3 regions of the Acetobacterium wieringae genome follow, and region 2 is predicted to be linked to each of the others. Evidence: riboswitches for the same ligand, from Rfam matches in the RefSeq annotation. Region 2 holds a riboswitch; each other region holds the start of a gene.
The links. Region 2 has a riboswitch for cyclic di-GMP ahead of CHL1_RS16395 (S8 family peptidase). Riboswitches for the same ligand answer to the same signal wherever they lie in the genome.
Positions count from the first base shown of each region.

Region 1: linked by a shared signal. The riboswitch ahead of CHL1_RS10235 (glycoside hydrolase family 55 protein) and the one ahead of CHL1_RS16395 (S8 family peptidase) in region 2 are both predicted to bind cyclic di-GMP.
Region 3: linked by a shared signal. The riboswitch ahead of CHL1_RS00870 (type II secretion system protein) and the one ahead of CHL1_RS16395 (S8 family peptidase) in region 2 are both predicted to bind cyclic di-GMP.

Region 1 is NZ_CP097897.1:2,108,364-2,112,745, reverse strand. It holds gene CHL1_RS10250 (WbqC family protein) at 1-76, shown strand, start outside; gene CHL1_RS18355 (hypothetical protein) at 119-247, shown strand; gene CHL1_RS10245 (WbqC family protein) at 266-985, shown strand; gene aat (leucyl/phenylalanyl-tRNA--protein transferase) at 1,008-1,871, opposite strand; cyclic di-GMP riboswitch class I at 2,345-2,420, shown strand; cyclic di-GMP riboswitch class I at 2,485-2,560, shown strand; cyclic di-GMP riboswitch class I at 2,594-2,668, shown strand; gene CHL1_RS10235 (glycoside hydrolase family 55 protein) at 2,681-4,291, shown strand.
Region 2 is NZ_CP097897.1:3,333,036-3,337,417, reverse strand. It holds gene CHL1_RS16405 (IS3 family transposase) at 1-505, shown strand, start outside; gene CHL1_RS16400 (VanZ family protein) at 582-1,133, shown strand; gene CHL1_RS16395 (S8 family peptidase) at 1,271-2,317, opposite strand; cyclic di-GMP riboswitch class I at 2,527-2,609, opposite strand; cyclic di-GMP riboswitch class I at 2,672-2,754, opposite strand; cyclic di-GMP riboswitch class I at 2,827-2,909, opposite strand; cyclic di-GMP riboswitch class I at 2,984-3,066, opposite strand; gene CHL1_RS16390 (YdcF family protein) at 3,140-3,760, opposite strand; gene CHL1_RS16385 (hypothetical protein) at 4,201-4,382, opposite strand, start outside.
Region 3 is NZ_CP097897.1:177,521-181,902, forward strand. It holds gene CHL1_RS00860 (GspE/PulE family protein) at 1-733, shown strand, start outside; gene CHL1_RS00865 (type IV pilus twitching motility protein PilT) at 748-1,800, shown strand; cyclic di-GMP riboswitch class I at 2,207-2,310, shown strand; gene CHL1_RS00870 (type II secretion system protein) at 2,485-2,997, shown strand; gene CHL1_RS00875 (hypothetical protein) at 3,337-3,735, shown strand; gene CHL1_RS00880 (prepilin peptidase) at 3,754-4,382, shown strand, end outside.

The DNA of each region.
Region 1 (4,382 bases), 1.2 Mb from region 2:
TTCAATCATTGATGTGATGATGTTTAATTCACCAACAGAGATAAACAGAATGCTGGATGACTATTCGTTATTTTAGCTGAGAAATCTGAACCGGGTTTTGGCAATGGAGATCCCTTTGATGAGTGATTATCAACAACACATTTTTAATGAGTGCAAAATGAATGCAAGTCACGCAGGCGCAGAATTGCATGATAATTCTTATCAAATTCTCCCAAATTTCCCGGAAAGTAAAAACGAGTCAAAGTAAAAAAAGCGAGGAATCAAAATGGATGTTTCAATCATGCAACCTTATTTATTTCCTTATATTGGATATTTTCAAATGATTAATTGTTCAGATTATTTTGTGATTGCAGATGATGTGCAGTTTATCAGGAAAGGCTGGATCAACAGAAACCGGATTTTATTAAATGGCGAACCTTTACTGATCACATTACCATTAAATCGAGACAGTTCTTTCCTCGACATCAATAAACGGAACTTTGTAATGCAATCTGACCCAAGGGGAAGGCGTGCATTCCTGAATAAAATTGTGAATTCATACCGGAAAGCTCCGGAATTCAAATTGATTTATCCTTTAATTGAAGTGATTGTGAATTTTAGCAATAATAACGTTGCAGAGTTCCTGACGAATAGTATAAAAGAAATTTGTGTATTTCTGGACATTGAAACAGAAATATTAATTGAATCCTCCTTTTTATTATCACCGGAACTAGATTATCAGGATTCAGTTATTTATGTGTGCAAAGAATTGAAGGCAAAACGTTACATAAATTCGATCGGTGGAATGGATTTATATTCAAAACGTAAATTTGCAGAAAATGGTATTGAACTTAAATTTATTAAAACGAGGGAGACATTAGAATACCGACAATTTTATTATCAGTTTGTGCCAAACTTATCGATCATTGATGTGATGATGTTTAATCCCAGGGATCGAATTAAAGCGATGCTAACAGAATATGACCTGGTTGAAGGCCACAATTAGATCATTGCGACATTAAAAGAATTCAAGATATCGGATCGAGGTTATTTTTTACTAAGTGATTTTTGACGGCTTGGCAAAAGTCCCAGTTTTCAAAAAGCTCTTCCCAGTTATTGATAATTGCAGGAACATTGATGCTTTGGTCTAATCGCTTCAGAAACTCGTCACGCTCGATTGTGACGACGCCCATGCTTTTGAGATGATCGGTTGGCCAGGTTCCGCAATCGATCATCGTACAGTTCAATTCTTCCAGTCGAATGGTCAAGGCGATCATGGCAAATTTCGAAGCGTGGTTAACACGTGTAAACATTGAAGAGATATAAAAATATGAGCCGCATGAGAAGCCAAACAATCCGGCCACCAGATTGCCATCTTGCCAAACCTCGATGGAGTGTTTGTAACCTAAATCATGTAAAGTGCAACACGATTTTTTACGGTCAGGGGTGAGCCAGGTGTACGCTTCTCGGGATTCGGTACAGCCATTGATGACATCATCAAACGCTTTGTCCACGGTCAGGTGAAAATGGTTGTGCTTAATTAAACGCCACATGACTTTTGAAATATGAAGATGCTCAGGAAACAAAACACAACGGATCTCTGAAGTCCACCATAAAATTGGCTGATCAACAAGTGATGATGGGTAAATACCATTTTTGAAAGCAAAAATAATTCGTTCAGGGCTTAGATCGCCGCCAACCGCTAATAATTCGCCAGCAGAACCCATCCGGACGCTCTTGTTCGCAGTTGTATGTGGTGGAAAATATAATTCTTTGGTTAAAAAATATGCTTTGCCTTTATACTGGATATGTTTTATATAAAATGCCTTGAGAGTACCATTGAACAATCGTGCATCCATTTTAATCAGTTGTGATTTGAAATTTTTAAACATAATTTAGCGCCTCCCGATACAAAGTTTCGTGTAAAAAAAGACTGATTGGGTACATTTATTTATTACCCAAAAATGTGATTTATCTGCGTTAAGTTAAAAAAATAAAATGAGTTGCATCACAAACTACCGATTTCTGAAATCAAAAATATCTGACAATTAAGCCATTTTGGCAAGAATAGCAATTGATCCGAAGAGATACCATATCTTGGAACAGAATATTTCTGGCATCAACATATAGCGCATGTGACGGTTTTGAAGCTCTGGCAAAAACAAATTTTAAAAAAGTTAAACAAGGCATTGACTAGTATCCAAAAATGTGATATAGTGAGCCCAAGAAAAGCAAATATTTTAATATTCGAATATTTGCTCAGTTAAGAGATTGTATGTAAGTGCGATTCAAAAAATGGAACGTATAAAACAATACTTAACAAATCAATTTGATTTGGGGAGTTGTTTAAGGTGCCGTTTATTTTCTACGATAAAAGCAAATTTGGTGAAAGTCAGAGACGCAAAGCTAAAGGGCCTGTAAAATGGCAGCCAGCTACCGAAAGGAAGGTAACATACTCAAAAAAAGCGATTACAAAATTTTAATATTGATCGTGGAATCACTTTCCAACGATAAAGGCAAACCTGTTGAAAAATAGGGACGCAAAGCTAAAGGGCCTGTAAAATGGCAGCCAGTTACCGAAAGGGAAGTTTTTTATTTGCAATTCATCGTTATTCAACGAAAAAGGCAAACTAACTGAAAAGTTGGGACGCAAAGCTAAGGGCCTGTAAAATGGCAGCCGGCTACCGAAAGGAATACCATCATGAAAAAAATATCTGTTTTTTTAGTCACATTATTTGTGTTATTTAGTGTTATGCCAATAAATTCGGCATTTGCAGCCAGAGTCAGACCTCCTAAAAAACCTGTCACAGTTACACAACCCGTAGTGACCGAACCCGTGGTGACCGAACCCGTGGTGACCGAACCCGTAGTGACTGAACCCGTAGTGACTGAACCCGTAGTGACTGAACCCGTAGTGACTGAACCCGTAGTGACTGAACCAGTTGTCACACCACCAACAACACCAGTGAATCAGGGAGTCAGTGTCAAAGATTTTGGCGCAAAAGGGGATGGCATCACCAATGATACGGCAGCGATTCAAAATGCCATTAATGATGCCAGCAGTAAAAACGTTACCTTGACAGTTCCGGCAGGAACCTATGTGGTTACCAGTCAACTGGAAGTCAAGAACAATACCAGAATCAGCGGTTATGGTGCCACTTTATATATGGCGCCACAGCCGTCGGCCGTAGCAAATATTTTATGGTCGAATCCGGATGCTTATATCTCAAACGTAACCCTTGAAGGGTTGACATTACAATCCCAGAACACCATCGCTGGAGCCGACTATTATGCCAACAGCATGATCAGCAATGTACAGGGAATGTTTTTCCAGGGCATCAGCAATCTGACGATCAAAGATGTTTCGATGGACAGTATGTATGTGGGCCTGAAAATGGGACAATCCGGAAGCAGCCGCAACCAGGGAGTCACCGTCAGCAATCTTAAAATTGATAAAACCGGGATGCCCATTCAGATTTCCGGAACTAACAACTTAACCATGACCGACAGTATTCTTAACGCCAATGATGGCGGAACAAAATGGCTTCATGCAGCTTATATTCGCGGCGATAACAGCAATTTCCTGTTTCGAAACGTCGAGTTCAATAATGCCCCTGGTGGCGGTATTGCTGTAGCTGGTAATGAAAAATTCCCAACCCCACCGGATCACATCGTCTTTGAAAATTGTCGTGTCAAGAACAGCGTTGTCGGGATGCACATCAATACTGGTGCCAATAACGTCACAGTTAAAGGCTTAACCATCACTGGCAGCGGTCTGGGATTCAAAATTGCTGATGCCAACAGCTTAACCATCAGCGATGTCAACATCAGTGGTGCCAAGCCAACAACCACCGATATTGGCGCATTCAGCATCGGCAACAGCTATCAGGCAAGTATTAGCAATGTTACCGTTGACTCAACCGGGATGGCCGGTGCACTGTACTGGTTTATCGGAGAAGTGAAGGATACCACGATCTCTGGAATGAACGTTACAAATGTCAATAAAATTCCGTTAATCAGTGCCAGCAGCACTTCCAAGACAACCAATGTCGTGGTTGAAAACTCCAGCTTCCAGTACAGCAGTATCGACAAATACGGTATCGGATTCAGAGGTGTGGGATCACAGGCCGTGCTGCGAAACAATACCTTTACCAATAGCGGCGCATCCTACTCTTACCTGATTTATAATCCCGAAGGAACCCAGATTCAAGTATCTGATAATTCTTACAGCGGATTCCAGCGACTGAATTCCAGCTCTGATTTTTCCGTGGCTACCAATAATTTTAATCTGCTGACAGCAAAGGTTGATTAAGAGAACCAGTGTGCTAAGTTATTATATCGTGAATAATCTGAGAATAATTCAATAAAGCAATTTCTCCTAAAGCCTTGCTCTTTTGAACAAG
Region 2 (4,382 bases):
TGCTGTCTGGTGCAGCGATATTACCTATATTTGGACAATGGACGGATTTTTTTATCTAACCAGTATCATGGATTTGTATTCTCGAAAAATCATTGCCTGGACGCTGTCAAAAACAATGGAAGTTTCCTGTGTAATCGACACTGTTAATAAAGCTAAAAGCCGTCGAAATCTCGATGCGCCATTGATCATTCACAGTGACCGCGGCAGTCAGTTCGTTTCAAAAGAATACCAGAAGGCAACGGCAAAAATGCAGCGAAGTTATTCTAAAAAGGCATATCCCTGGGATAATGCCTGCATTGAATCCTTTCATGCCATTATTAAACGTGAATGGCTCAATCGCTTTAAAATCCTTGATTATAACCATGCTTACCGGCTGATCTTTGAGTATCTGGAAACCTTTTATAATACAACTCGAATCCACAGTCATTGTAATTATATGTCGCCGAATAATTTTGAAAAACTTTTTACTAAAACACAAAATGAAAATTTACAAATAGCAGGTTAAAATGTGGGTGTCAAATTCTCATTTTAATTTGTACTAAATCTTGACATAGGACCAATTATCCAACCGGAAGACGTTTGTGATCACATTTCTGGTGATGCTGATCCTAATTTCTTTGCTAATCATCAATAGAGAAAAGTGGACAACCCGGGAAAAGTGGTCTAGGACAGCTTTTTGGTTCTATTTGTATCTGATTTTTGTATACGCGTTTTTGGGGAGAACCGGAAAAAATGGCTATGACATTAACGTGATGCCATTTTGGTCATATCAACATATCGTATTGACTCATGAATTGAGAATCGTTTTTGAAGTGCTGTTGAATTGTCTGATGTTCATACCTGTTGGAATACTCGTGCCTTGGGCGTATGAAAACATTTTGCACGAGGATGAGACGAAAAAAAGAAATACGGTGCTTCAATTTGGTTTAATTGTATCACTAACCGTCGAATTTCTCCAGTTTTTTACTAAAACAGGATTGCTAGAGTGGGATGATATTTTTCACAATATGATCGGAATGCTTCTAGGATATGGGATTTATCTCTTTCTCAAAGGTAAGCATTTTGGGGAAGTACACCAATACTTTTTGCCAATGTTCGGAGTGGTCTTGGTGATGGTCGTTGCGATGCTTTGATAAAAAGGTAGGGGAGTGTTTCAAAGCCATTGTCTCTTAAATAAATTTTCTATGATGCATCAGTTTTTCGCAAATACACAAAACTTGAAACGCTCCCTAATAATCTACACAAACCAATTTTTCAAAGAATGATAGCTCTATCTAAAACTCATTGTTAAAAAACTTCCTAGGCTCATTGCTAGATTAGTCGGTTCTTGAGCCTGTTCCGAAGGGGTTTGACTCTTCAATGCTTCCAGTGCTTTATCTCCCTGTACCAAACCAGAACCGTATACTTGGTCGGTTTCACTTAAACTTTGTGCGGTATCTCGTAGGAGAGCTTCAACTTCAGCTGGTGTCAAGGAAGGATCCTGAGCCAGTAAAGTGGCACTAATACCGGATACAATCCCTGCTGAAAAAGATGTTCCATCCTGCCAGCCGGAGCTGTTGTTAGGTTGCAGCACAACCAGGCTTTCGCCGGGTGCATATAAATCGACCTCGTCATTATACTGCGAAAAAGAGGCAACTTTTCCGTTTAAACCAATCGAACCGACTGAGATAACCCCGGGATAAGATGCTGGATAATAGTAAGGATCGTCGCCTTCCTGTTCGGCACCATGATTTCCGGCTGCGGCAATGATGATCTTGCCCTTGCTGATGGCGTAGGCAATTGCATCGGCATGACTCTGGTTATATTCGTAGGAACCAACGCTTAAATTGATAATGCGAATGTCTTCCCGGTTTGCAGCATCCATAATGGCTGCTGTGATTGCATTGTTATTAAGGCTTTTATCACCAATACGATAAGGGGCAATTTTGACATTGGCCAGTCCGGCTGCTCCGGCAATTCCGATTCCGTTATCAGCCACTGCGGCGATGGTGCTGCTCACCATCGTGCCATGTCCTTGGGTATCAGTCATATTGGAAGTGTCGTTTATAAAATCATAGCCGTTTGTGATCCGACCTTCTAAATCAGCCAGATTGACATCCAATCCGGTGTCCAGAACAGCTACGACAATTTCGTTCTCGGTATCAACGGCGTTCCAGGTTTTATCAATTCCGGCCTTAGCATACTGCCAGGAAGTACCCAGGTAAGGGTCGTTCGGATATTTATCGTTATTTGCGGCATAAACTAAACCGGTTGAAAGATTGCTCAGAATAAATGTGGCGCTAATTAGTATACTTGTTAATTTCTTAATTGCTTTCATTTTATTTTCCCCTTTCAGATCAATAGATCAACGTTTCTTGATACTATTTTATTTAGAATCGTTCTAATTATCTGTAACCAAATCACGTATGTTTGGTGACTAAATCACGAAAAGCAGTCACATTCATTTTGTCTTTTTTAACCGTTTGCTTTAAATAAAAAAAAGCAACGTTTGCCACGTTGCTCAGAATGTCCTCAAAATAAAGACTGGTTTGCAACTGGCTGCCATATAAAACTACTTAGGCCCTAAAGTTTTGCGTCCTCACTTTTCGGTGAGTTTGCCAAATATTAAATTTTTAGTTTCAATAAAAAAATGTGCAACGCATCAGCACGTCGCACATTTTTTGTACGGTCTTAATGCAGCTGGCTGGCTTTCCATACGGTTAGGCCCCTAAAGCTTTGCGTCCTCATCTTTCGATGAGTTTGCCCAATATTGAATCTTAAGAAAGAACAGTTTGAAATAAAAAAAGCAACGCGCAGACACGTTGCTTATAAGATCATCTTATGATTGATCGCAACTGGCTGGCTTTCCATACGGTTAGGCCCCTAAAGCTTTGCGTCCTTATCTTTCGACAAGTTTGCCAAATATTAAATCTTAGAAAAGAATAATTCAGAATAAAAAAAGCAACGCACAGGCACGTTGCTATAAGATCATCTTTTAAATGCATTTTGCAACTGGCTGGCTTTCCATACGGTTAGGCCCCTAAAGCTTTGCGTCCCTATCTTTCGATAAGTTTGCCAAAAATATTCTATTAAAGTAATATTAATGCATCAACCTCGATTTGTCAAGTGATTTTTTATTTTTTTATCTGAGATAAGAACTTTACACGTATCGGAAGAAATAATACACAAACTTGGGTGCCTGTGCAGTGAACATTTCCCGGGTTTCCTTACTGCTAAAAAGCGCATCCGGTTGGTAGCTGGAGCGGTCGGAGTAGCTGACATAGACGGGTAGATCGTTAAAGGTGTGGCGAAAGGCCAACAGCCCTCTTCTTGATTGGGGTGGCGAAAAAACAACCAGCATTGACTGAACCTGGTGTTCGTTAACATAGGCCTGCTGGCAGGTGGCGTTTTCGATGGTTGATGTTGCTTTATCATCAATGGTGTAGCACGTATCAGGGAGGCCAGCGGCAGTCATGGCCTTTTGAATCATCGGGTTATCTTTAGAATATCCGGAAAAGATGATAAAGTTGCTATAGCCTTCTTGAAAAAGCCGGATACCCTCGGCGATTCGCAGGGTATCTTCTTCACCGCTGGTGACGATGATCACATCGGCGGGCTGAATGTTTTTTTCAACCACCAGATATTTGGCAAACGCTTCAACAACATGGTCAGTGTCGACAAAAAGGTAAATACCCAGTACAACAGCAGCAAAAAAAATAAGCAGCTGAGCAAAATAAAGTCCCTTTAAAATAAACTTAAAAATTTTTCTGAAGTTTGTCATCGGTTCATCCTTTCAATCGCTAAAAAAACAACTGTTTTCTATATGAAGTGCTTTGATGTGGCAAAAAGACTGACTAAAACGATTATAAGATTAGTATAATACAACCAGTTAGTCAGAGCAATTAAAATCGGCCGATTCGCTGGGTTTGTGGATCAAAAAGTGTTATACCAAGGTTTTTTTGCAGTGGCGACAAAAAGTAGTGGCAAAAAATATCAAAACGGCTAAAATAGTAAAGGCGCGAATTTGTTCGGGATGGCGGACAAAAAAGCGTAAAAGATGCAAAAAGAAATTTGCGATCGAAACGGTTTGTGTTAGATGAAGCATTAGCAGGGGAAGACGGTTTATGATCAACTCTGCCAACGGAGAGAATGCCTATAAAAAAAAGAGTCGAGATTCTGTTAGAATAACCGACTCTTTTGCTGTTATTATAGGTTGCTTAGTTATGGTTCAATAATTGCAGGTGATTGGCTGGCACCTAAAGTGATGGCTGCCGCAGTTTGTGAGCCGGCAAGCATGCGCCGGGCATCACCTTTTGTCAGGCAGGCAAAAGCGCTAATCGATACCTCCGATTTCAGGCTTTGATCAGTCACTTTGATTTCAAAGGTTCCTTGCTGATTTGCCG
Region 3 (4,382 bases), 560 kb from region 2:
TATTACCGGCCCCACCGGTAGTGGCAAAACCACCACCCTTTATATGATTTTGGAAATGCTCAGTCAGCGAAATGTCAATATTGCCACCATCGAAGATCCGGTGGAACGAAACCTGCCCAAGATCAATCAGACCCAGGTCAATATTCTGGCCGGGCTGACCTTTGATGTGGGACTCCGCTCGATCCTGCGGCAGGACCCTGACATTATCATGGTCGGTGAAACTCGGGACACCGAAACCGCCTCGATTGCTGTCCGTTCGGCCATTACCGGCCATCTGGTGCTGTCCACCCTCCATACCAACGACGCCGTGTCGGCGGTAGTTCGGCTCCAGGACATGGGCGTCGAACCCTATCTGGTGGCCAACTCCCTGACCGGGGTGGTGGCCCAACGATTGGTCAAGAAAATCTGTCCCAATTGTCGGGAAGCCTATGTTGCTTCAGAAATTGAAAGAGAGCTGCTGGGAGAACCCCGGCTCACCACCCTCTACCGGGGCCGGGGCTGCCATATTTGTAATAATACCGGCTATAAAGGCAGAACTGCCATCCATGAAATTTTGGCGATTGATAAAACCATCCGCAATCTGATTTCCCGAAAAGAACCGATTGAGGATATTTATAACTATGTGGAACAAACTGGTAAGCTGATTCCGCTTAGAAAAAGTGTTGCCAATCTGACCATCCGAGGAATCACCTCAATGGAAGAATTTCTTAAATTATCATACTATGTAGAATAAGGAGGAGCCTGAGAATGCGTTTTTTAGATCTGGTCAACTATGGTCGCCGCAACGATTGTTCAGACATTCATTTATCCCGGGACCTGCCCCCGGTTTTTAGAAAAAACGGTCGCCTCTATCAGAGCGATTTTGAGCACAACCCGCAGCTGATCGAACAGCTGATTTTCAGCATTCTGACCCCGGCGGAGCGCAAAAAGCTGGAAGATGGAAGTGACCTGGATTTTTGCCATGTTACCCCGGAAGGGCTGCGGCAACGGGTCAACATCTATAAACAGCAGGGCAGCTATGCCGCCGCCATCCGCCTCCTTAACGATACCATCCCCAGCTTTGAGGAACTCAAGCTGCCACCGATTATCCGCAAGCTGGCATCGGAGCCCCGGGGCCTGATTCTGATTACCGGGCCCACTGGCAGCGGGAAATCCACCACCCTGGCTTCGATGATTGACTATATCAATGTCAACCGGGCGGTTCATATCTTAACCATAGAAGATCCGGTGGAGTATAAGCATACCCACAAGCACAGCATTGTTCATCAGCGGGAAATCGGGGTCGATGCCAACTCCTTTGCCGCCGCTTTGCGCTCGTCCCTGCGGGAAGACCCGGATGTTATTCTGGTGGGCGAAATGCGGGACTACGAAACGGTATCGGCCGCCGTCACCGCGGCCGAAACCGGCCATCTGGTGCTGTCGACCCTCCATACCATCGGCGCTGCCAATACCATCGACCGGATCATTGATGTCTTCTCCCCCCACAGCCAGCAGCAGATCCGCACCCAGCTGTCCAGCATTTTAAAAGGGGTTGTCACCCAGCAGCTGGTGCCCCTGGCCGATGGTTCTGGTCGGATGGCCGCTCTGGAAGTCCTAATCGGTACCGATGCGGTGCTGAACTTGATCCGTGAAAATAAAACCCACCAGCTGGCCTCGGTGATGCAAACCGGTGGCCGCGATGGCATGAAAACCCTCAATGCGGACCTGGCCATGCTGGTTCGGGATCAGAAAATCAGCTACGAGGTCGGCCTTGAGTGGGCCAGTGATAAGCAGGAGTTTAATCAGTATTTTGGACGATAGCCGGGCCATTACGATAACTTGGGCATCAAATGCGTAGGGGCGGCTATCAACCGCCCGAACAAAGTTATGTTGCAGCCAAACTCAAGTTTACTCGACGATATTACCAAAAGCACAATAGCTGTATATGCATTCCCCGCAATTCCTTTACAAAAGAACGGTTTATAAACGCTGTAATTCAGGGTGGGTTGCTAAAAAAACAGATGTAAGTCTAAGACGCAAAGCTTCAAGGTCGACGTTATGATGGTGGTTGAAACGCCAGCAAATAGGACAGCAGTTGTTAGTGTTGGATTTTTTTTATGCCTGTTAAGAGTCCCTTTATGCAGAGACTGGGGTAAGAATTGTCACAAATTTGTAAACTTTAACTTGACTTTTTAATGGGTATCAACTAAGATTAAACCTAAGTAAAATCAGAAAAAGGCAAAACAGGGGAAACCCTGGGACGCAAAGCTACAGGGTCTACAGCCGTGGTTAGTCCAATTAACCGCCACGCTACGACAGCCAGCTGCCGCACGGTATCAGTGCGGTTTTTTTTGAGCCCAAAATTGACAATAGGGGAGCAGGATTAAGGCAAAAAACAAGAGAGTGTGAGATAATCATTCTTAGCTGATAACAAGTATCGTATAGAAGTCATCGCCGGCGCAGATGATCATATAAAGCAAAAACGAAGTGTAAGGAGAAATGCAAATGGAGTTAATTAACAAGATACGGAAAAGCAGAAAAGGGTTTACCCTAGTGGAAATTATTGTGGTATTGGTGATTTTGGCGATCTTGGCGGCATTTACGATTCCGGCAATGTTGGGATTTGTGAATGATGCAAAGAAAAAAGCGGCAATAGCGGAACAGCGGGAGATTTACGTGGCAGCACAGGCAATCGCTACAGAGCATTTTGCAAAAGAAGGTTTGAAGGCGGGTGGAACTGCATTGGGTATGACTATAACGAGCGATTTACCTGTAGAATCAGAAGCTACTAATCTTGGTTCAGCGGCTGTTAGCGCTTCTGGGGCAACTGGCGTTGCTTTAGAATTGAAAAACTACTTAAATGGCGATATAGTTGCGAACACAACTGGAACTGGTGCTACAACAAATAATTCAACATGGACTGTCAAAGTTGATGCGAATGGACGTGTTTCAGAAGTTACATACACAAAAGATGGTGTAACGTTAGATCCACTAAAACCAAGTTCCGCTGTTAAATAAATTTAACGTGAGTCCTATGCGCCATAGGATATTTTCTCTCCCTCCCAGGCGCAAGCCCGTCATCGGGTTTGCGGGGGATGGGGAGATTTTTTATTTGTGATTTCCGGCTTAAGAGATTTCAAGCCAGTCATTGACTTGCTTAAAAAGAGTTATAACCGAACGGCACTAACAGCATCGTCAATTGGTGAGTTCTTTACCAACTCCCGCTAAAAAAGCCAAATTTTTACATTCCTTTAAGCCAATCCGGCGGATCACATGGTAAAATTAACCAACGTTTTGTCGTCAATCATCGCTGTCAAATTTTACGATTGGCAGCTTCACATCTCCGGGAGGTAAACCGTGAACCCAATTGCCAAATATCAGTTTCCTCCTGCCAAAAACGAGCTGGTTGCCTTTGATCGGGGGTTTCCCCTGGCGGCGGTCAGCATCCTGTTTTTTGTGGTGGTGATTATTGCGGGTTTGGTGCTGAGTAGCCAGCACAGCACTGATGCCGCCAATGCCCGGCTGGTCTATCTGGCCGCCCAGGCCAGAGCCATTGAGTCGGCGGCGACTGGTCACTACCAGGTGCCGGTGCAGGCTGATCTGCTTGATTATATTGGCGTTGAGGTCAATCAGGATGCGATCATCACCGTAGTCGATGAAAACCGGGATGCCACCATTGATCATATTATCTATCGCCGGGGCGGTCGGGTCACCAGCTATGCTCCCGGAAACCTCGAAGTTACTAAAGAAAATTAATGCGAAAGGAAAACGCCGATGGTTTTACTGATTCAATTTATTCTTTATCTCTATATTTTTGTCATCGGCATCGTTATCGGTAGTTTTCTTAACGTCGTCATTTACCGCTTACCCCGGGAGGTTTCAGTGGCCAAAGGTCGCTCCTTTTGCCCGAATTGTAATGCTCCAATCAAGGGCTATCACAATATTCCGGTCTTTAGCTATCTCTGGCTGCGGGGTAAATGTGCCGATTGTGGCGGGCCTATATCCATCCGCTATCCCCTGGTGGAACTGTTTAGCGGGCTGCTGGCAGTGCTGGTTTTTGCGGTCTACGGTTTTTCCTTTGCGTGGCTGGTGGTGTTTTCCGCCGGGGCGATTTTAATCTGCATTACGATGATCGACTTTGATACCATGACCATCCCCAATGGTTTGATTATCGCCCTGATGGCCCCGGCGTTACTCAGTTTTTTTGTTTTCCCGCAGGTTGGGCTCTTGTCCCGGGTCATTGGCATCTTTATCATCAGTCTGCCAATGTTGGCGCTGGCACTCTTTATCCCTGACGCCTTTGGTGGCGGTGACATCAAGTTGATGGCGGTGGCCGGCTTTATGCTGGGCTGGGGCAACACGCTGCTGGCGGCCTTTATTGGTGTCGTCCTGGGTGGGGTGGT